3 regions of the Yersinia fenwicki genome follow, and region 3 is predicted to be linked to each of the others. Evidence: predicted binding sites of a transcription regulator. Region 3 holds the regulator's gene; each other region holds the start of a gene.

Region 1 (7,067 bases), 900 kb from region 3:
ATCAACATCTTGAAAGATGACGGGTATAAATAGGATCTTCCGGTGCAGAGGTTCGCGCGGCTAATGAGAGACTTTAACTTATGGGAGTTAAGGGTTGTCATTAGTCGCGAGGATGCAGTGTGAAGGTATGAGTAACAGGTGGATGAGATCGTCAATACGATCCGGCACCGCATAGTATAAGGATACTATTTTGCTGACTCCGATTATTCGTAAATTCCAGTACGGCCAACATACCGTTACCATTGAAACTGGCATGATGGCTCGCCAGGCGACTGCTGCCGTTATGATCAGCATGGATGACACCGCAGTATTCGTTACTGTTGTTGGCCAAAAGAAAGCTAAACCAGGCCAGAGTTTCTTCCCTCTGACTGTTAACTATCAGGAGCGTACCTACGCTGCTGGTCGTATACCAGGTAGCTTCTTCCGTCGTGAAGGTCGCCCAAGTGAAGGCGAAACACTGACTTCCCGTCTGATTGACCGTCCGATTCGCCCACTGTTCCCAGACAGCTTCCTGAATGAAGTTCAGGTTATTGCGACTGTTGTTTCTGTTAACCCACAAGTTAACCCAGACATCGTGGCACTGATTGGTGCATCAGCTGCGCTGAGCCTGTCAGGTATTCCATTCAACGGCCCAATCGGTGCTGCTCGTGTTGGTTTTATCAACGATCAGTATGTGCTGAACCCAACCACTGATGAACTGAAAGAAAGCCGTCTGGACTTGGTTGTTGCCGGTACTGCGGGTGCAGTATTGATGGTTGAATCAGAAGCAGACATCTTGTCTGAAGATCAAATGTTGGGCGCGGTTGTGTTCGGCCACGAACAACAGCAAGTTGTGATTGAGAATATCAACGCTTTGGTTGCTGAAGCGGGCAAACCTAAGTGGGATTGGCATGCTGAGCCCGTAAACGAAGTGCTGCATGCGCGCGTTGCTGAGCTGGCTGCTGCACGTCTGGGTGATGCTTATCGCATTACCGAGAAACAAGAGCGCTATACTCAAGTTGATGCTATCAAAGCTGATGTAACTGAAGCACTGTTGGCGCAAGACGATACATTAGATGCTGCGGAAATTCAGGATATCTTAGGTAGCGTTGAGAAAGATGTAGTTCGTAGCCGTGTACTGCGCGGCGAACCGCGTATCGATGGTCGCGAAAAAGACATGATCCGTGGTCTGGATGTGCGTACTGGCGTGTTGCCACGTACCCACGGTTCTGCGTTGTTCACCCGTGGTGAAACTCAGGCGCTGGTTACAGCAACACTGGGTACTGCTCGTGACGCACAAAATATTGATGAGCTGATGGGTGAGCGTACTGACTCATTCCTGCTACACTATAATTTCCCTCCATATTCTGTTGGTGAAACAGGTATGGTTGGCTCACCGAAACGTCGCGAGATTGGCCATGGTCGTCTGGCGAAACGTGGTGTGTTGGCAGTGATGCCAAGCCCGAGCGAGTTCCCTTACACTGTGCGTGTGGTTTCTGAAATCACCGAGTCTAACGGTTCTTCCTCAATGGCTTCTGTTTGTGGTGCTTCTCTGGCCCTGATGGACGCAGGTGTGCCGATTAAAGCCGCTGTTGCCGGTATTGCAATGGGTCTGGTTAAAGAAGATGAAAACTTTGTTGTTCTGTCTGACATTCTGGGTGACGAAGATCACTTGGGCGACATGGACTTTAAAGTAGCCGGTAGCCGTGACGGTATCACCGCACTGCAAATGGACATTAAAATTGAAGGTATCACCCGCGAAATCATGCAGGTGGCTCTGAACCAGGCTAAGGGTGCGCGTCTGCACATTCTGGGTGTTATGGAACAGGCTATCAGCACACCGCGCGGCGATATCTCTGAGTTTGCTCCACGTATCTACACCATGAAAATCAATCCTGAAAAAATCAAGGATGTGATCGGTAAAGGCGGTTCTGTGATTCGTGCGCTGACTGATGAAACTGGCACCACCATTGAAATCGAAGATGATGGTACCATTAAGATTGCAGCAACTGACGGCGACAAAGCGAAACATGCTATCCGTCGTATCGAAGAGATTACTGCTGAAATCGAAGTGAACCGTATCTATGCGGGTAAAGTTACCCGTATCGTTGATTTCGGTGCATTTGTTGCCATCGGTGGCGGTAAAGAAGGCTTGGTACATATTTCTCAAATCGCTGACAAGCGTGTTGATAAAGTGACTGATTACCTACAAATGGGTCAGGAAGTACCAGTTAAAGTTATCGAAGTTGATCGTCAAGGCCGTATTCGTCTAAGCATGAAAGAAGCCACGACTCCTGATGCAGAAGCACCGGCACCAGAAGCAGCAGAGTAATTAGTATTCCACAGCTCCTTACTCATGAGTGAGGAGCTGTGTTATCTCGAGGGCAGGATGCTCTTGTGTTAAACAAATGGATGAAAGGATATTTATCCAATGTTTGTCTTCGGGAGTAGGAAATGAAGCCTTTCTTGCGCTGGTGTTACGTTGTGACAGCACTCATGCTGGCAGGATGCAGCAACCATGATTGGCGTAAAGACGAGGTATTGGCAATCCCGTTGCAACCTACGTTGCAGCAGGAAGTGATTCTGGCTCGCATGGAACAAATCCTTGCAAGTCGGGCACTTACGGATGATGAGCGCGCACAGCTTTTATATGAGCGCGGAGTGCTGTATGATAGCCTCGGGCTGCGGGCACTAGCGCGAAATGATTTTTCGCAAGCGTTAGCTATTCGTCCTGATATGCCAGAAGTTTTTAACTATCTGGGGATTTACTTAACGCAGGCAGGCAATTTTGATGCTGCCTATGAAGCGTTTGATTCTGTACTAGAGCTTGATCCAACTTACAATTACGCGCGTTTAAACCGGGGTATCGCTCTGTATTATGGCGGTCGACTTCCGTTAGCGCAGGATGATCTGCAGGCGTTTTATCAAGACGATCCAAATGATCCCTTCCGTTCGTTGTGGCTGTATCTGGTGGAAAGAGAAATCGATCCCAAGACAGCGGCAGTAGCGTTACAACAGCGCTATGAAAAATCGGACAGAGGGCAATGGGGATGGAATATTGTCGAATTCTACCTAGGCACGATCAGCGAAAAAACGCTGATGGAAAGGCTTAAGGTAGATGCAACGGATAACACTTCGCTCGCTGAGCATCTCAGTGAAACTGACTTCTATTTAGGTAAACATTACCTAAGTCTGGGGGACAAGAACACCGCTTCGGCGCTGTTCAAACTGACGGTAGCTAACAACGTTCATAACTTTGTTGAGCACCGCTATGCATTGTTGGAATTGGCGCTTTTGGGCCAAGAACAAGACGACCTATCGGAATCGGACCAGCAATAGCTGACGAACAACTATTAGCCTGACTACCTTGGTTTTTGCCAACGTTAATCACCCTAACAGGTGATGGCCTTTTTGTTCGTTTTATAATCTAATTTGAGCCGGTTCACACTTTTCAATGAAAATGACTGAAAATTTTCTCGACGAGTTATGTAGACTGGCTGCCATTATTAATGAGGCACGTGTACATGACTACTGAGCTTGAAACCTCTTTTGCTGATCTGGGGCTGTCCGCTCCAATTCTTTCTGCTCTGACTGATCTTGGTTATGAAAAACCATCTCCTATCCAGTTGGAATGTATCCCACACCTGTTGAACGGCCGTGATGTTCTCGGCATGGCGCAAACCGGTAGTGGCAAAACAGCCGCATTTGGTCTGCCGCTGTTACACAACATTGATCCAAGCCTGAAAGCACCACAAGTGTTAGTACTGGCTCCAACTCGTGAGTTGGCTATTCAAGTTGCTGAAGCATTATCTAGCTTCTCTAAACATATGAACGGCGTTAACGTGGTAGCCCTGTATGGTGGCCAGCGTTATGACGTTCAATTACGCGCTTTGCGCCAGGGGCCACAAGTTGTTGTTGGTACCCCAGGTCGTCTGTTAGATCACCTGAAACGCGGTACTCTTAACTTGTCCAACCTGAGTGGTTTAGTGTTGGATGAAGCAGATGAAATGCTGCGCATGGGCTTTATCGAAGACGTGGAAAATATTCTGGCGCAGATCCCGGCTGAACATCAGACCGCGCTGTTCTCTGCCACTATGCCAGAAGCGATTCGTCGTATTACCCGTCGCTTTATGAAAGAGCCACAGGAAGTTCGCATTCAGTCTAGCATGACTACCCGTCCTGATATCAGCCAGAGCTATTGGGTTGTAGACGGTGTTCGTAAAAACGATGCATTGGTTCGTTTCTTGGAAGCTGAAGATTTTGACGCTGCTATCATTTTCGTTCGTACCAAAAACGCGACGCTGGAAGTGGCTGAAGCTTTGGAACGTAGCGGTTATAACAGCGCTGCATTGAATGGTGATATGAACCAGGCTGCACGTGAGCAGACTCTGGAACGCCTGAAAAATGGTCGTTTAGATATTCTGATTGCAACTGATGTTGCGGCTCGTGGTTTGGACGTTGAGCGCATCAGCTTGGTTGTAAACTACGATATCCCTATGGATTCAGAGTCTTACGTTCATCGTATCGGTCGTACTGGTCGTGCTGGCCGTGCAGGTCGTGCATTACTGTTCGTTGATAGACGTGAACGTCGTCTGTTGCAGAACATTGAACGCACTATGAAGATGACTATCCCACCAGTCCAATTGCCAAACGCCGAATTACTGGGCGAACGTCGCTTAGCCAAATTCGCGGCTAAAGTTGGCCAACAGCTGGAAAGCAGTGATTTGGATATGTACCGTGCGTTGTTGGCTAAGCTGCAACCAGAAGAAGGGTTTGATATTGAAACTCTGGCTGCTGCACTGCTGAAAATGGCACAGGGCGAACGTCCTCTGATCTTGCCGCCAGAAGCTCCGCGTCGTCCACAGCGTGAATTCAATACTCGCGATGACCGTGGTAGTGATCGCGGTCGTGATCGTAATGACAGCCGTCGTGAACCTCGTTCAGACAGCCGTGACGGTGGCGAACGTCCAGCACGTCGCGAACGTCGTGATGTTGGTGAGATGGAACTGTACCGTATTGAAGTTGGCCGCGATGATGGTGTTGAAGTTCGTCATATCGTTGGCGCTATCGCTAACGAAGGTGATATCAGCAGCCGTTATATCGGTAACATCAAGCTGTTTGCTTCGCATTCAACTATCGAGCTGCCGAAAGGTATGCCGGGCGAAATGTTATCTCACTTCACTCGTACCCGTATTCTGAACAAACCGCTGAACATGCAGTTGTTGGGTGATGCACAGCCGCATGAACGCCGTGAGCGTCCTGCTGGCGGTAACGGTGGTGGTGAGCGTCGTGGTGGTGGTCGTTCATTCGGTGGCGAGCGTCGTGATGGTGCTGCTGGTGCTCCTCCTCGTCGTTCATTCGGTAGCGACCGTGCTCCAGCCGGTGCTGGCGAACAGCGTCGTGGCAATCGTGATGGTCAGCGTTCAGCTGCACCACGTCGTGATGATGCCGCAGCGCCTGCCGCACCCGCTCGTCGTCGTTTCGGTGACGCATAAGCCTTAATCATCCTTGATGATTAAACATAAAAACCAGCCCTCGGGCTGGTTTTTTTATCTCTAATCTATTTACCTACAATAGATTAGCAGTGCTCCCCAGCTTGCAAGTCTTGTTGCAGACTGGCAACTATCTCAAATGAAGATAATCTCGCCTGGTGATCAAAGATCTGACCATTCACCATTAACTCATCAGCTTGAGTTTCACGCAATAACGACTGAAGCCCGTGTCGGACTTTACTCTTATCACCAATAATGGACAGTCGCAGCGCTTGATCAATACCAAACTGTTCGGCTGGCGAGAAGATTTTCTCCATATCTTCGACTGGCGGAGGAAGCTGCCCCGGAGTGCCACGGCGCAGATTGACAAACTGCTGCTGCATCGAGGTAAACAAGAAACGGGCATCACGCTCGCTGTCTGCGGCGACGACATTCACACACACAATCGCATAAGGTTTCGGCCATTGAGCGGAGGGTTTGAAGTTTTCGCGGTACAGTTTGAGCGCCTGGAATAGCATGTCCGGCGCAAAATGCGAAGCGAAAGCGAAAGGTAGGCCCATAGCCGCTGCCAGTTGCGCGCTGTACAGGCTGGAACCCAGCAGCCACAAAGGGACATGCAAACCTTGACCGGGAACAGCTTGTACTGCTTGCCCAGGTTGCACTTCGGCAAAGTAGTTTTGCAGTTCGCGCACATCAGACGGGAAGTTATCTACCTCACCGGACAAATGGCGACGTAGTGCCATCATGGTGCGCTGGTCAGTGCCAGGTGCTCGGCCCAGACCGAGGTCGATACGGTCAGGATACAGCGAGGCGAGGGTGCCAAACTGCTCAGCTATTACTAATGGTGAATGGTTTGGCAGCATAACACCACCTGAACCGACACGGATGGTGCTAGTGCCACCGGCAATATAGCCAATTAGCACAGAGGTCGCAGCACTGGCAATGCCGGTCATATTATGATGTTCAGCCAGCCAGTAGCGGTGGTATCCCCACTTTTCAGCATGTTGAGCCAAGTCTAGCGAGGCGTGAAATGCATCTCGTGGCGTCTTGCCCTGAGCTACCGGTGATAAATCGAGAACAGAAAGCGGGACTTGTGCTTTATCTGTTGTAGCAACATTGTTGTCATTCATAGAATCGTCCATCTTAACCTTATGTCGAGTCGCTTGAAGGGCGAACGCACGAATCCTCTTCGTCCTCGACGTTGCAGGGGTGCTAGCTGCGCGCACTTACCCGAGTCACTTACTTGAGTAAGCTCATCGTGATCCGTTTGCTGACTGGCGACCTGCACCACCAATGACGTTGAGGATCGAACTAACTGGCTCACAGAAATGTGAGGCTATTACCCTTAGCAGCATAATCTAAATAATAGTTGCAGACGGGGTAATAAATGCGGCGATTAAATGGCTGGTAAGCCTATCAGGATTACCAACAAGCATTGGCAATGTAGCTGAAACAATAGCCGCGCTGAAAACCGTGCGTATCAATTTGGTCTATACCCAAGTGCGGGCACCCAATCTATGCGCAATTGGAGCATAACGCATCCGAATCTTTATCTTCAACGTTCGACCAATTTAGCACTCTCCGTTGATCTATCTA
Region 2 (7,067 bases), 150 kb from region 3:
AGAAAGATCCACTGGCGCAAGCGGCATCGCAGAAGCCACAAAGCCTCAGTAATATCCGCTTCCATGACTGGCCAGCCCTGCAACTTCGCTGTAAGGATTGTTGGATTCTCGGGCAGAGTGTCGGGCGCGTTAATGCGGATTTGACTCCGAAAGGCAATATTCTGGCACTGACCAATGGGCTAATCGAAGCGGGTAACGGACGAGCGAAAATTAGCGGGCAGTGGCAGCAAGACAGTTCAGGTGACAAAACATCGCTCAATGTGGTGCTGAGTGGGCCGAAAATTGATGAAACTATTTCGTTCTTTGGTCTGACGACGCCGATAAAAGGTGCCTCGTTTGATATCAATGCTGATGTCAATTGGCGCGGGGTTCCGTGGCAACCGCAGATTAATACCCTGAATGGCACGTTAAAGAATAGATTGGGCCGAGGTCAACTGACCGATCTTGGTGGCGGCCGAGCGGGTCAGTTATTACGGCTGGTGAGTTTTGACGCACTATTACGTAAGCTCCAGCTTGATTTTAGTGATACGTTTAGTCGTGACTTTGCGTTTGATTCTATTCGCGGTACTGCCAATATTAAAAATGGCGTGATGTATACCAATGACTTAGTGGTTGATGGGCTGGCGGCTGATATCGCGATGAGCGGGAATGTTGATTTGGTGAAACGTCAAATAGCTATGGAAGCGGTCATTACGCCAGAGATTTCTGCCACTGTTGGTGTCGCAACTGCTTTTGCGATTAACCCGGTGGTTGGAGCGGCAGTATTCGCGGCCTCGAAGATTTTAGGGCCGTTATGGAGCAAGATTTCGTTGATTCGCTACCAGATTACCGGCAGCTTGGATCAACCGACTATCCATGAAGTGTTACGCCAACTAAAGGAGAGTAAGGCGCCATGAAAAATGCCAATGTTGCATTATTACAGTTATGCAGCGGTGAAAATACCCGTGACAATCTGGCTCAAATTGAGCAGCAGATCAAACAGCTAAATTCAGGTATTCAACTGGTTATGACGCCGGAAAATGCATTGCTATTTGCCAATGCAGCCTCATATCGTCATCATGCCGAGCAACACAATGACGGGCCATTACAGCAAGAAGTCCGCGAGATGGCGCGTAAGTATGGTGTCTGGATTCAAGTAGGCTCTATGCCGATGATAAGCCGTGAGTCACCGGACCTTATCACCACCAGTAGCTTACTGTTTGACGCTCAAGGCGAGCTTAAAGCCCGTTACGATAAAATTCATATGTTTGATGTGGATATCAACGATGTGCATGGCCGTTATCGTGAGTCTGATACCTATCAGCCGGGTGAACACCTTACTGTGGTTGATACGCCGGTAGGTCGCCTTGGCATGACGGTTTGTTATGATTTGCGCTTCCCCGGCCTGTTCCAGGCTCTGCGGGCGCAGGGTGCCGAGATTATTTCAGTTCCGGCGGCCTTTACTAAAGTGACCGGTGAAGCTCACTGGGAGATTTTATTGCGCGCCCGGGCAATTGAAAACCAGTGCGTAATACTGGCGGCGGCACAGGTGGGGCGTCATGGTGCAACCCGCCGTACCTGGGGTCACACCATGGCAGTCGATGCCTGGGGTAAAATCATTGGGCAGAATCCAGATGCGGTTTCGGCCTTAAAAGTCAAAATCGAAACCACAGGTTTGAAAACTATTCGTAACCAGATGCCGGTATTGCAGCACAATCGCTTTGTGTCATCGCTGGTACCACCATTATCTGATTCAAAACAATCATCTAAATAAGAGTGAAAACTATGAGCCTCTCGTTTGTCAGTGAGCAGTTACTCGCTGCTAACAAGCTGAACCATCAGGACTTGTTCTCAGTATTGGGGCAGTTGGCTGAGCGCCGCCTCGATTATGCTGATCTGTATTTCCAGTCCAGCTACCACGAGGCCTGGGTGTTGGAAGACAGCATCATCAAAGATGGCTCTTACAATATTGATCAGGGTGTAGGTGTGCGCGCTGTCAGCGGTGAAAAAACCGGTTTTGCCTATGCAGACCAAATCACTCTGAATGCTTTACAGCAAAGCGCTCATGCCGCACGTAGTATTGTGCGTGATATTGGCAATGGCAAAGTGCATACCTTGGGTGAGATTCGCCATCAAGCACTGTATCCGCTGCTTGATCCGCTGCAAAGTCTGTCGCGTGAAGACAAAATCGCTCTATTGCATCGCGTAGATAAAGTCGCGCGTGCTGCTGATAAGCGGGTGCAGGAAGTGAGCGCCAGCCTGACCGGCGTGTATGAGCAAATCCTGGTCGCCGCCACCGACGGTACACTGGCGGCAGATGTACGCCCACTGGTGCGCCTGTCAGTCAGCGTATTAGTGGAAGATAACGGCAAACGTGAACGCGGTGCCAGCGGTGGTGGTGGTCGTTTCGGCTATGACTACTTCCTGGAAACGGTGGATGGTGAAGTGCGTGCCGATAACTTTGCCAATGAAGCGGTGCGGATGGCGCTGGTGAATCTGTCCGCGATCGCAGCACCTGCTGGTGCCATGCCGGTGGTGCTGGGCGCAGGTTGGCCGGGCGTGTTGTTGCACGAAGCAGTAGGCCATGGCTTGGAAGGTGATTTCAACCGTCGTGGCAGCTCAGTATTCAGCGGGCAAATGGGTAAGCTGGTGGCTTCAGAGCTGTGTACCGTGGTGGATGATGGCACCATGCAAGGCCGCCGTGGCTCATTAGCTATCGACGATGAAGGAGTGCCGGGTCAATATAACGTGCTGATTGAAAACGGTATTCTGAAAGGCTATATGCAGGATAAGCTGAATGCGCGCCTGATGGGGGTTGCGCCGACCGGTAACGGCCGCCGTGAATCCTATGCTCATTTGCCGATGCCGCGTATGACCAACACTTATATGTTGGCGGGTAAATCAACACCGGAAGAGATTATTTCCAGTGTGGAATATGGCCTGTATGCCCCTAACTTTGGTGGCGGCCAGGTGGATATCACCTCCGGCAAGTTTGTATTCTCAACCTCCGAAGCCTATTTAATCGAAAAAGGCAAAATCACTAGCGCGGTGAAAGGGGCCACTTTGATTGGTTCGGGTATTGAAGCCATGCAGCAGATTTCGATGGTCGGTAACGATCTGGCGCTGGATAAAGGCGTCGGTGTCTGCGGCAAAGAAGGCCAAAGTCTGCCGGTTGGCGTCGGTCAACCGACCCTGAAGTTGGATAATCTGACGGTAGGTGGTACGGCGTAAGGTTTGTTAGATAACACCGTATTTTGGGTGCTCAGTTCAGTAGCAAGTTGAGTGCCCAATAACGGATGTATTTATCGATAACCCTGATATACCTCTGCAACGCGTTTAAAGTATTCGGTTAAATAATCAATGCAGACCTGGACTTTAAGCGGCATTTTGTCTTTCTCGGTATATAGTGCATATACCGGTCGTGGGTCTGAATGGTATTTTTTGAATAGCACTTCCACCTCACCGCGTTTTATTTCCTCAATAACCCACATTAATGGCGCATAGGCGATGCCCGCACCCGCTTTAAGCCAGCGGATCATGGTTTGCGAATCATTGGTGACAAAGCGGCCCTGTGGCGATATCTGAGTGGTAATACCCTCAGGTGCGATTAATTCAAAATTGCTATCTGGCCGTACACTGTATTCCAGCCAGGAGAAGTTCGTCATATCACTGGGTTTTTCCGGTGTGCCATGTTGTGCTAAATAACGTTTAGCCGCACAGACTACCATCGGCATAGAACCAAGGCGGCGTGAGAATAGCCCTGAATCTTGTAAAGCTCCGACACGAATCACCACATCCAAGCCATCAGCAATCAGATCCGGCGCAGGGATACCTGTCACCAGATTGACAGAAAGCCCTGGATATTCTTTCAGCATCTCAGCCGTCATGGTCGCCAGCACGTTTTGTGCCATAGTTGAAGAACAACCGATTCGTAGTGTACCGGTCGGGGTATTATTAAACGCATACAATTGCTCATGCACTTCCTGCACTTCCTGCAACATACGCCGGCATCCCTGATAATAAATTCGGCCAGCTTCCGTCAGACCAATACGTCGCGTGCTGCGGTTAAGCAGTTTCACATTTAACTCGGTTTCTAGTTTTGACACCGTTTGGCTTATCGACGATACACTCATTGCCAACTGCCGTGCTGCACCAGTAAAGGAGCCGCATTCGACGACTTTGGCAAAGACTGACATCCGTTTTAATCTTTCCATGGCTCACTCTGTGTTGATTGTTAACTCTGGCTTAAAAGTGATTTAGATCACACATTGTAGATAACTTGATAATAAGCAGGCTAATATACTGCTGTCGGTAGAACAGTCCGAAATTTGAAAGCCACGTAGCCGAAGTGTTACCTCGTCTCGTCCAAGTGCAGTCATACTAAACAATCAAGTTTAACCTATAAGTCAGTCTTATAGCTGGTGCTTTTGGTCGTGGCTGCTGTGATTGGATGTGTTTCAACTGAGTATCAGACTATTCATCCGGGCGTATTCACCGACACCCTATAACATGAAGGATTTACAGAATGAGTTTACTTCCGGTGATGGTTATTTTCGGTCTCTCTTTTCCGCCGATATTTCTTGAACTGATTCTCTCGCTGGCATTTTTTTTCGTTCTACGCCGTGTGTTGCAGCCCACGGGTATTTATGAGTTTGTCTGGCATCCAGCGCTATTTAATACCGCACTGTATGGTTGTCTTTTTTACTTAATATCTCGTCTTTTTTCCTGAGGTCGCCGTGAGCACTTTTTCATTAAAAATAATTCGCATCGGCATCACCTTGTTGGTGGTTTTACTGGCTGTTATGGCTATTTTCAAAGTCTGGGCCTTTTATACTGAGTCGCCTTGGACTCGTGATGCAAAATTTACCGCCGATGTGGTTGCTATTGCCCCTGACGTCAGTGGCCTGATTACTGATGTGCCGGTTAAAGACAACCAACTGGTGCAGAAAGGCCAAGTACTGTTTGTGATTGACCAGCCGCGCTATCAACAAGCGTTGGCTGAGGCCGAAGCTGATGTTGCCTATTACCAGACGCTAGCCGCCGAGAAACAACGGGAATCTGGTAGACGCCAACGCCTGGGGATTCAGGCAATGTCACAAGAAGAGATTGACCAGTCCAACAACGTATTACAAACCGTGCGCCATCAATTGGCGAAAGCTGTCGCGGTGCGGGATTTAGCCAAACTTGATCTGGAACGTACCACCGTGCGTGCTCCCGCCGAAGGGTGGGTGACAAACCTGAATGTCCACGCCGGAGAGTTTATAAACCGTGGTGCAACGGCGGTAGCTTTGGTGAAAAAAGATAGTTTCTATATTTTAGCCTACTTGGAAGAGACTAAGCTGGAAGGGGTTAAGCCAGGTCATCGAGCGGAAATTACTCCGCTGGGTAGCAACCGCATTCTGCATGGCACGGTTGATAGTATCTCTGCGGGGGTCACCAATAGCAGTAGCAGTGCGGATAGCAAAGGGTTGGCGACCATTGATAATAATCTGGAATGGGTGAGACTGGCACAACGTGTGCCGGTGAAGATCCGTTTAGATAGCGAAGATCAGCAGCATTCGTATCCGGCAGGTACTACCGCGACAGTGGTTATTACTGGCTCAACGGATCTCGACCCTAATCAGGCATCACCGATGGTGAAATTAATGCATCGTCTGCGCGAGTTTGGCTAACATGAGCAGCCCGACTTTTATCCGCCTGCGCTTTGCTTTTAAGCTTAGTTTCGCCATTGTGGCGGCACTGTTTCTGGGCTTCCATCTGCAATTGGAAACACCGCGCTGGTCGGTATTGACGGCGGCGATTGTGGCCGCTGGCCCGGCTTTTGCCGCCGGTGGCGAACCGTTCTCTGGTGCAATCCGTCATCGTGGCTGGTTGCGTATTATCGGAACATTCATCGGTTGTATTGGCGGCCTGATTATAATTGTTCTGACCATCAGAGCGCCGGTCTTGACCTTGATGCTGTGCTGCTTGTGGGCTGGGGTGTGTACCTGGATCTCCTCACTGGTGCGCGTCGAAAACTCCTATGCCTTTGGTTTGGCGGGCTATACCGCGCTTATCATCATTGTGACAACCGGTGAAACCCCGCTATTGACCCCTCAGTTTGCTGTTGAGCGCTGTAGTGAGATTGTGCTGGGGATCGTCTGTGCAGTGATGGCTGATCTGCTGTTTTCGCCGCGATCAATCAAGCAGGATATCGATCGGCTGGTGGATAAGGTGTTAGTGGATCAATATCAGCTGCTACAACTGTGTATTCGCCCAGCGGAAAAAACCGATATCGATCGTGCCTGGAATGATTTAGTCAAAAATACGAATGCACTCAATGGGATGCGCAGCTATCTAATGATGGAATCTTCTCGTTGGCAGCGCTGCAATCGCCGTTTACAGGTCTTACATACCGAGTCATTAACACTCATCACCCAGGCGTGTGAAACCTATCTGGTGCTCGCCAATTACCCCGATATCTTAACCGCTGAACTGAAAGCCCTGTTGAGCGAACCGGCACAAACACCGGCTGAAATTCATCAACGAATGAAAAAACTGCGCCAATTTATCGGTGGCAGCCACAGTGAGGACATTCCCGCGACCATCAGTAGTTGGGTTGGGGCGGCAACTCGCTATTTATTATTATCAAAGGGGATTCATACCAACAGCAGTATTAGTCTGGTTGAGGAAGATATTCTAACGGGCGTGGTACCGGTGAAGCATGTCTCAGCTGAGGGTCATCACGCGATGATTAATGGCCTGCGTACCGGTATTGCAACAGCAATTGGTGGCTTGTTCTGGCTCTGGACTGGCTGGACATCCGGTGCGGGTTGTATGGTGATGATTGCAGTGGTGACATCGCTGGCAATGCGAACCCCTAACCCTCGCATGGTAGCGATAGACTTCCTGCTAGGGGTGATAATGGCGCTGCCCATTGGGGCGTTGTACTTTATGTTTATCATCCCCGCTACGCAGCAGAGTATGCTATTGCTGTGTATCAGCCTGGGGTTGTTGGCCTTTATTATTGGTATCGAAGTGCAAAAACGGCGCTTGGGATCACTTGGTACGCTAGCCAGTACTATCAATATTATGGTGTTGAGTAACCC
Region 3 (7,067 bases):
CCCTGTCAGTGCGATGCTGACCACAGAGGAAATTGCATCGGTGATGGCGGTAGGCACGCATGGCACCACCTATGGCGGCAATCCTCTCGCCTGTGCGGTTGCAGAAGCCGCGCTGGATGTCATTAACACCCCTGAGGTACTTAATGGTATTGAACAGCGCCACGGCCTATTTGTGCAAGCTCTGCAAGATATCAATAACAAGTATCATGTGTTCAGTGATATCCGCGGCATGGGGCTATTGATTGGCGCTGAATTAGCACCGCAATACCAGGGGCGCGCGCGCGAGTTCCTGACAGCCGCGGCAGCGAATGGCTTGATGATCCTCAATGCCGGGCCAGATGTGTTGCGATTAGCACCTTCGCTGGTGATTGAGCAAGAAGATATTCAGCAAGGTATGGCGCGTTTGGAACATGTGATTGCTAGCCTGGTGCAAGGGTAAATAAGCCCGTGGAGAGATTTTAACCTCTCCACTTTAGGCGCTTCTCTGTTACTTGCCCCGACGCCAAATACCGTGGTGCGGTTGTTGCTGCCATGCCAGAGATGAAACGGTATGCATTACGCTGAGATGTGACAAGATGCGTCGTAAATTGCGTTCCGATTCAGATATTTGTGTATCAGGGTTGATATCTGACATTTGAACAAAATCGTTATTCCCCTCACTATTATCCGACTCCAGCCGTTGCTGGCATTGCTGAATCGCCATCTCACAAAGCTGTAAATATTCTTCCGCCAATTTTACAGTCAGCTGAATGTGGTGTTTATCTGATTCCAGCGGTGATTCTTCTAATGGATAGGCGCGAGTCAGGATAGTCATCTCATTGATATGCCCAACAATAAGCTCGCTATGGGTGGCCCATAGGCGCATGTCGGCTAAATATTTTGAGTTAAATCCTGGTTCCTGCATGGCCTGATTGAGTGAACTCAGAACAGCATTGCTGGCTTTGTTCACCTGAATGCGTTCATAGGCGAGCTGCCCAATATCTGGGTTTGGTTTCAGTAGGATGCGTAGAATCTTCTGATAACTCTCTAGTGCTTGATGCGCATTCTTTCGTAGCAAACCGCTTTGCCACTGTGGCCACAACCATAGTGCGCTGGCGAAGGCTAATGCACAGCCGATTAAGGTATCCAGCAATCGTGGAACTAAAAAGTCGGCACCCTCTCCGGTCAATAACTGCAAGATATACACTGTAGTGATGGTTCTAAAGATGACTGACCAGCCATAGTTTTTGCGTTGAACCAGATAGGCGACCAGTGTGATGAGCAACATGATGCTCAGCGTAGTCCCTTCCGGCATTTGAAAATGCAGTAGGGCCGCTGCAAGTAACAACCCAATCAGAGTACCTAGAGCTCGGTGGTGAATCCGAATTTTAGTGGCGTTATAGCCGTTCTGCGTCACCAGCATGATGGTGAGTAAAATCCAATAAGGTTTAGGCAGATGGATCAGACTACCGACATAACTACCTGCTGCCAGCGTCACGCCCATGCGGCCTGCATCACGCAATGCACTGGATTTAAATGATAAATAGCTGACAAGTGCGGGCCAGAATGGTTGAGGTAGTTGGTTGCACATCAAATCGCGTTCATATTGCGGGCGCTGGTCACTCAGAATCTGGATAATGTGGCTGATATGGTAATAGCAGAATTGTGCCACCGGATTATCTGGATGTTGCTGGGCAACTTCTTCCAGCTCGACCAGAGCATCACCGGCACTGAAATGAGTCTTCGCGCGGTGGTGATAGAGAATATTATCGGCGATGGTGCGCATTTGTGTTGAGATAATCTGCATATTACGCTCAAGGATGGCCTCTATCGAACTTTGCTCTATCAGTTCTTCCGCCTTTTCTGACTGATTCATCGCCGCAGTGATATGTTCCTGCAAATCAAGCGCCATCTGGAAGAGAATCAGTAGCCGCTTTTGCTCTTTTTGGGTGGCATTGTGTAGCAGGTTAAACTGTTGATAAAGTTGGTTAATTTTATCCATAATGCCTTGCTGTCTATCCAGCAGGGCTTGCATCATCTTTTCCGCTTTCTGGCGCTGACGGAGCAAAGAGTACGCAGCATCGCAATAATCGGCCAACAGATGGTAAAGCTGACTCAGTGGTTCGCGGATGGGTTGGTCTTTACATAACCGAAACCATAGCCAGGTAAATACCCCGTACCAGAGGGTCCCCACAGCACACATCAATGGTGCTTGCCAAATAGGCGCACGACCTACCATGCTGAGACTGAAAATCGCGGCGATCAATGCGGCTGGGAGCAGCCGGCCATTGAGCTGGCTGATGGCACCACTTACCCCCAACATTAATGCGAGACCAAGCATCACTACCGGCAATGGGATATCCCACAGCAGTAATTGTTGAGTCAGAAAACTACTGAAAGTAAAGAGCGTTCCGCCGACAATCAGCCGCCGGAAGAAATATTGATGGGGAGTATCGAGCGAAGCAATATTACAACAGGCCGGTATCAGAGAGAACATCAACCCCAGCCGCAATTCACCAAAGGCAAATCCCAACGCCGCCGGTAAGCAGAGAACCAGTGTTTGGCGGAGCGCATAATTAACTTCAGGATGATAAATAAGCCGTTGCCATTTCATATAGGCCCAGAAATTTATTAATTACACAAAATAATACCCTAAATAATTCGAGTTGCAGGAAGGCGGCAATTGAGCAAATTCCCAAGAGTCTACTTACTGTAAGCTCAACAACCAGTAAGTGACTGGGGTGACAAATCGATCTGGAACCGATTTGAACACTGTTTGCAGCGGCCTCGAAGAGGCGAGGCCCATGGACGGGCCGAGTAATGAAAGCAACCAACACACATGCAGCTTGAAGTATAACGGGTATAAATGAAGAAAACCGGTGCCGAGGTAGCGGCACCGGTTTATAGGGAATTAACGAGTGCCGTAAACGACAATCGTTTTACCGTGTGCGGAGATCAGATTTTGATCTTCCAGCATTTTTAGTATCCGCCCCACAGTTTCGCGGGAGCAGCCAACTATTTGACCAATTTCCTGGCGAGTAATCTTTATCTGCATCCCATCTGGGTGGGTCATGGCATCAGGTTGTTTTGCCAGATTAAGCAGCGTTTGTGCAATGCGTCCAGTCACATCAAGGAAAGCAAGGTTACCCACTTTCTCAGATGTTATCTGTAAGCGATTCGCCATTTGTGAAGACAGGCGCATCAAGATATCTGGATTGACCTGAATTAACTGGCGGAATTTTTTGTAAGAAATTTCAGCCACTTCACAGGCAGTTTTTGCTCTGACCCAGGCACTACGTTCTTGGCCTTCTTCAAATAATCCAAGTTCGCCGATGAAATCTCCCTGATTTAGATAGGAGAGAATCATCTCTTTACCTTCTTCATCTTTGATAAGCACCGCAACGGAGCCTTTCACGATGTAGTAAAGCGTTTCGGCCTTTTCACCTTGGTGAATTAGCGTACTCTTCGATGGATATTTGTGGATATGGCAATGAGACAGGAACCATTCGAGAGTCGGGTCTGTTTGTGGCTTGCCGAGAACCATTCGCTGTTATCCTCTGTTGTTATCGCTGCCTAACTTAACAGGGCTCAGAGTTCCCTGTACGGCGTGCTTATAAAATACACTTTCTCTTAGCATATTAATTTGCTCAACTGCCGAAAGGTATAGCCAAGATACGTACCGGATAGAAACCCTTCACTGAGTATTGAGAAGCTACCCTATTTAATTCTAAAAACAATACTTTCGGTTCTGTTTGTAGCACAGGATGAGGCTAGTGTCTTGTGTTGTATCGCTTCAGCATGATGAACATCGGGTTACATTGCCAGTTTGTAAATGAAAGCGTAGTCTGAATCGGAAAATTTAACCGGGAGCAAGAGTTATGCAGGCACGTGTAAAGTGGGTTGAAGGGCTAACATTTTTAGGTGAGTCCGCTTCAGGTCATCAAATTTTAATGGATGGGAATGCTGGAGACAAAGCGCCAAGTCCGATGGAAATGTTGTTAATGTCGGCCGGTGGCTGTAGTGCAATTGATGTCGTTTCTATCTTACAGAAAGGGCGTAACGATGTGCGCGATTGCGAAGTGACGTTAACGTCCCAGCGCCGGGAAGAAGCTCCGCGCCTGTTTACGCAAATTAACCTGCATTTTATTGTCAGTGGCAAAGGCCTGACGGATAAAATCGTTGAGCGCGCGGTTGAACTCTCGGCCGAGAAGTATTGCTCGGTTTCTTTAATGTTGGGGAAAGCGGCGACCATTACCCATAGTTTTGAAATCCGTGACATCGCGTAATTAACCCCTTCGTATTTGAAGCTGCAGGGTTGTTAGCTGCACTCGCTCACCCGAATCACTTACTTATGTAAGCTCATCGGGATGAGTTCGCTTGCCGCCTACCTGCAGCCCCAACTACTTTGGGTTGGGATAGCGTCAAATTATTTTTTCTTTCCAGCAATTGCTTTACTGCGGCTTCAAGGACGAAGGATTAACCGATTTTTTTACCTTCCAGCAATTGCTGCACCAACGGTGCCATAATCAGCTCCATTGCCAGCCCCATCTTCCCGCCGGGTACGACCAATGTATTGATATTGGAAATAAACGACCCTTGCAACATTGCGAGCAAGTAGGGGAAATCGATTTGATCCAAACCTCTGAAATGAATGACGACAAAACTTTCATCCAGTGACGGAATGGCTTTGGCGGCAAACGGATTTGAGGTATCAACCGTCGGAACACGTTGGAAGTTAATATGGGTGCGTGAGAACTGTGGCGTAATGTAATTAATGTAGTCGTCCATAGATCGCACCACCGAATCCATGACCGCTTCACGGGAATGGCCGCGCTCGCCGGTATCACGGACTAATTTCTGAATCCACTCCAGGTTGACTATCGGTACCACGCCGACCAGCAAGTCGACATGTTTTGCGACATCATGATGTTCGGTCACGACCCCGCCGTGCAGACCTTCATAAAACAGCACATCAGTGGGTTCCGGCAACGCCTCCCAAGGGGTGAATGTGCCTGGGATCTGGTTATAGGGCACGGCTTCATCATAGGTATGGAGATACTTACGTGAGCGCCCGGTTCCATGCTCGCCGTATTGCGACACACTCTCTTCTAACTGACCAAAGTCATTGGCTTCTGGGCCAAAATAGCTAATATGTCGGCCTTGATCCCGTGCCTTACGGATGACGGTATCCATTTCAGGACGGGTATAACGATGGAAGCTGTCACCTTCAATCTGCGCTGCGCGGATATTCAATTGCTGAAAAATTTTGCGAAATGCCAGACTGGTGGTGGTTGTCCCTGCGCCACTTGAGCCGGTGACGGCTATAACCGGATGTTTAATTGACATATTAGCTGTAACTCCATGGGGTGAGATCCTCAGTGGGCGGGCTTAAACGGTCTATTTTTTCTTGTTAATGGGTATTTTTAGGGCAAAGTGCCCGGCTTGTCACCCTGATTTTACTTAGAGAATAGGGTGACAACGCAGGGGTTATGGTTGCTCTTCGGCTCCGGCACGAAAGGCACCGCGCGGCATGATATTGATGGTTTCGTGTAACTCTGACCAAACTAATACGGCCTCACCACTGGCTAATTGACGGCGCACGTCTTCGACTTTTTGTGCCAATGACCGCTCATGTTCGCCGTAGTCCGTGCCTTCACGTAGCACAAAGGCTTCCAGCAGATTATCCAGCGTTTCGCTGTCGACTTGCTGCCAGGGGATGATCATGACTGTTGCTCCAAATAGGGGGAAAGCCAGGCTGGAATACGTTGTTCCAACCACATTTGTGGATGTTTTAATGAGCCACTGACAAAACCGACATGGCCGCCATGCTCCGTTAACTGATAATCAATATTGTCCGGTAACTCGCGTAGATTCGGGATGACCTCGGCCGTCATGAATGGATCATCTTTGGCATGAATGATAAGCAGTGGAGTCGTAATTTGCGGCAATAACGGTAAAGCGCTGCAACGTCGATAGTAATCCAGTGCATCATTGAAGCCATGTATTCTTGCCGTGATGACATCATCAAACTCTTTGATTCGCCGCAATCCTTTCAATTGAGGCAGATCCAACGGCAGGCTTCCGGGGTAATGCAACAGCTTGCGGGTGGCATTTAACTTCAGTTGGTTCAACAAATAGTGCTGATAGACGCGAGAGAAACCTTGTTCCATACGATTAGCACAAGGTTCAAGCATCAGTGGTGCAGAAACCACCACGGCTGCCTCTAATAAGCTCTCTTGTCCTTGAGCGGCCAACTGCCCTTGTTCAGCCAAATAGAGCGCCAGCATATTGCCACCCAAAGAGACGCCAACCGCAGCGGTGGGAACCTGACCATAGCTCTCCCGCAACCAACGCAGAAAGAATCGGGCATCTTCTGTTTCACCAGAATGATAAATACGTGATTTACGATTAGGTTCGCCACTGCATCCGCGAAAATGCATCACCACACCCAGCCACCCTTTATCTTGCCAGGCGCGTAGCAAGCCATGGGCATAGGGGCTGTAAAAATTTCCTTCCAGCCCGTGGAATAGCACGACTCTGGGTTTATCCCGTGCCAGCTCGGGGTTTTCACTCCAGGCCAGATCGACAAAATCCCCATCGGGCAATTCCAGCCGTTGCCAAAAAGGTTGCAGTTGAACCCGCCGCCTGACCAGCCGTGGCAGCAGCGTTTGCAGATGTGGGTTGCTGGCACCGGCCAGCGGACGAAATATTTCATGCATATGGTGAATGGAAATCATGTTGTTGCTCTTGTGTGATCAATAGCACACTGTTAGCTTCATGGGTATATCGCGCATCATTTTGGGTGAGAGGCACCCGTCTCATGGAACTGAGTTTATTTCTTTCAATGGTAGGTTTTCTCTGGGTTGCCGCTATCACTCCCGGCCCAAACAATATGCTGTTAACTTCAGCTGGGGCCAATTTTGGTTTTATGCGGTCTATCTGGTTGATGTTAGGCATTATGTTAGGCATGCAAAGCATGCTACTGCTGGTGGCGTTTGGTGTCGGTGGCCTGATTCTGATCTACCCTTCTTTGCACTTAATTCTGAAAATCCTGGGTAGTCTTTATCTGCTATGGCTGGCATGGAAAA

What was found. The regulator CRP, encoded in region 3, controls carbon source genes, mostly activating them, when cyclic AMP is high. The targets are predictions, from matches to a motif close to ATGTGANNNNNNTCACAT.
Positions count from the first base shown of each region.
Region 1: the regulator CRP is predicted to act here: its motif matches at 3,410-3,427, upstream of yrbN (protein YrbN).
Region 2: the regulator CRP is predicted to act here: its motif matches at 4,229-4,246, upstream of aaeR (HTH-type transcriptional activator AaeR).

Region 1 is NZ_CP170755.1:4,095,691-4,102,757, reverse strand. Features, by position in the region: gene pnp (polyribonucleotide nucleotidyltransferase) at 191-2,311, shown strand; gene nlpI (lipoprotein NlpI) at 2,434-3,318, shown strand; gene yrbN (protein YrbN) at 3,434-3,514, shown strand; gene ACF3VQ_RS18535 (DEAD/DEAH family ATP-dependent RNA helicase) at 3,504-5,474, shown strand; gene ACF3VQ_RS18530 (luciferase-like monooxygenase) at 5,558-6,601, opposite strand.
Region 2 is NZ_CP170755.1:415,964-423,030, forward strand. Features, by position in the region: gene yhdP (AsmA2 domain-containing protein YhdP) at 1-896, shown strand, start outside; gene nit1 (deaminated glutathione amidase) at 893-1,753, shown strand; gene tldD (metalloprotease TldD) at 1,765-3,210, shown strand; gene aaeR (HTH-type transcriptional activator AaeR) at 3,282-4,193, opposite strand; gene aaeX (p-hydroxybenzoic acid efflux pump operon protein AaeX) at 4,505-4,708, shown strand; gene aaeA (p-hydroxybenzoic acid efflux pump subunit AaeA) at 4,716-5,651, shown strand; gene aaeB (p-hydroxybenzoic acid efflux pump subunit AaeB) at 5,653-7,067, shown strand, end outside.
Region 3 is NZ_CP170755.1:268,077-275,143, forward strand. Features, by position in the region: gene ACF3VQ_RS01075 (aspartate aminotransferase family protein) at 1-439, shown strand, start outside; gene ACF3VQ_RS01080 (YccS/YhfK family putative transporter) at 488-2,593, opposite strand; gene crp (cAMP-activated global transcriptional regulator CRP) at 2,891-3,523, opposite strand; gene ACF3VQ_RS01090 (OsmC family protein) at 3,858-4,265, shown strand; gene ACF3VQ_RS01095 (phosphoribulokinase) at 4,456-5,325, opposite strand; gene ACF3VQ_RS01100 (YheU family protein) at 5,467-5,703, opposite strand; gene ACF3VQ_RS01105 (hydrolase) at 5,700-6,698, opposite strand; gene ACF3VQ_RS01110 (LysE family translocator) at 6,800-7,067, shown strand, end outside.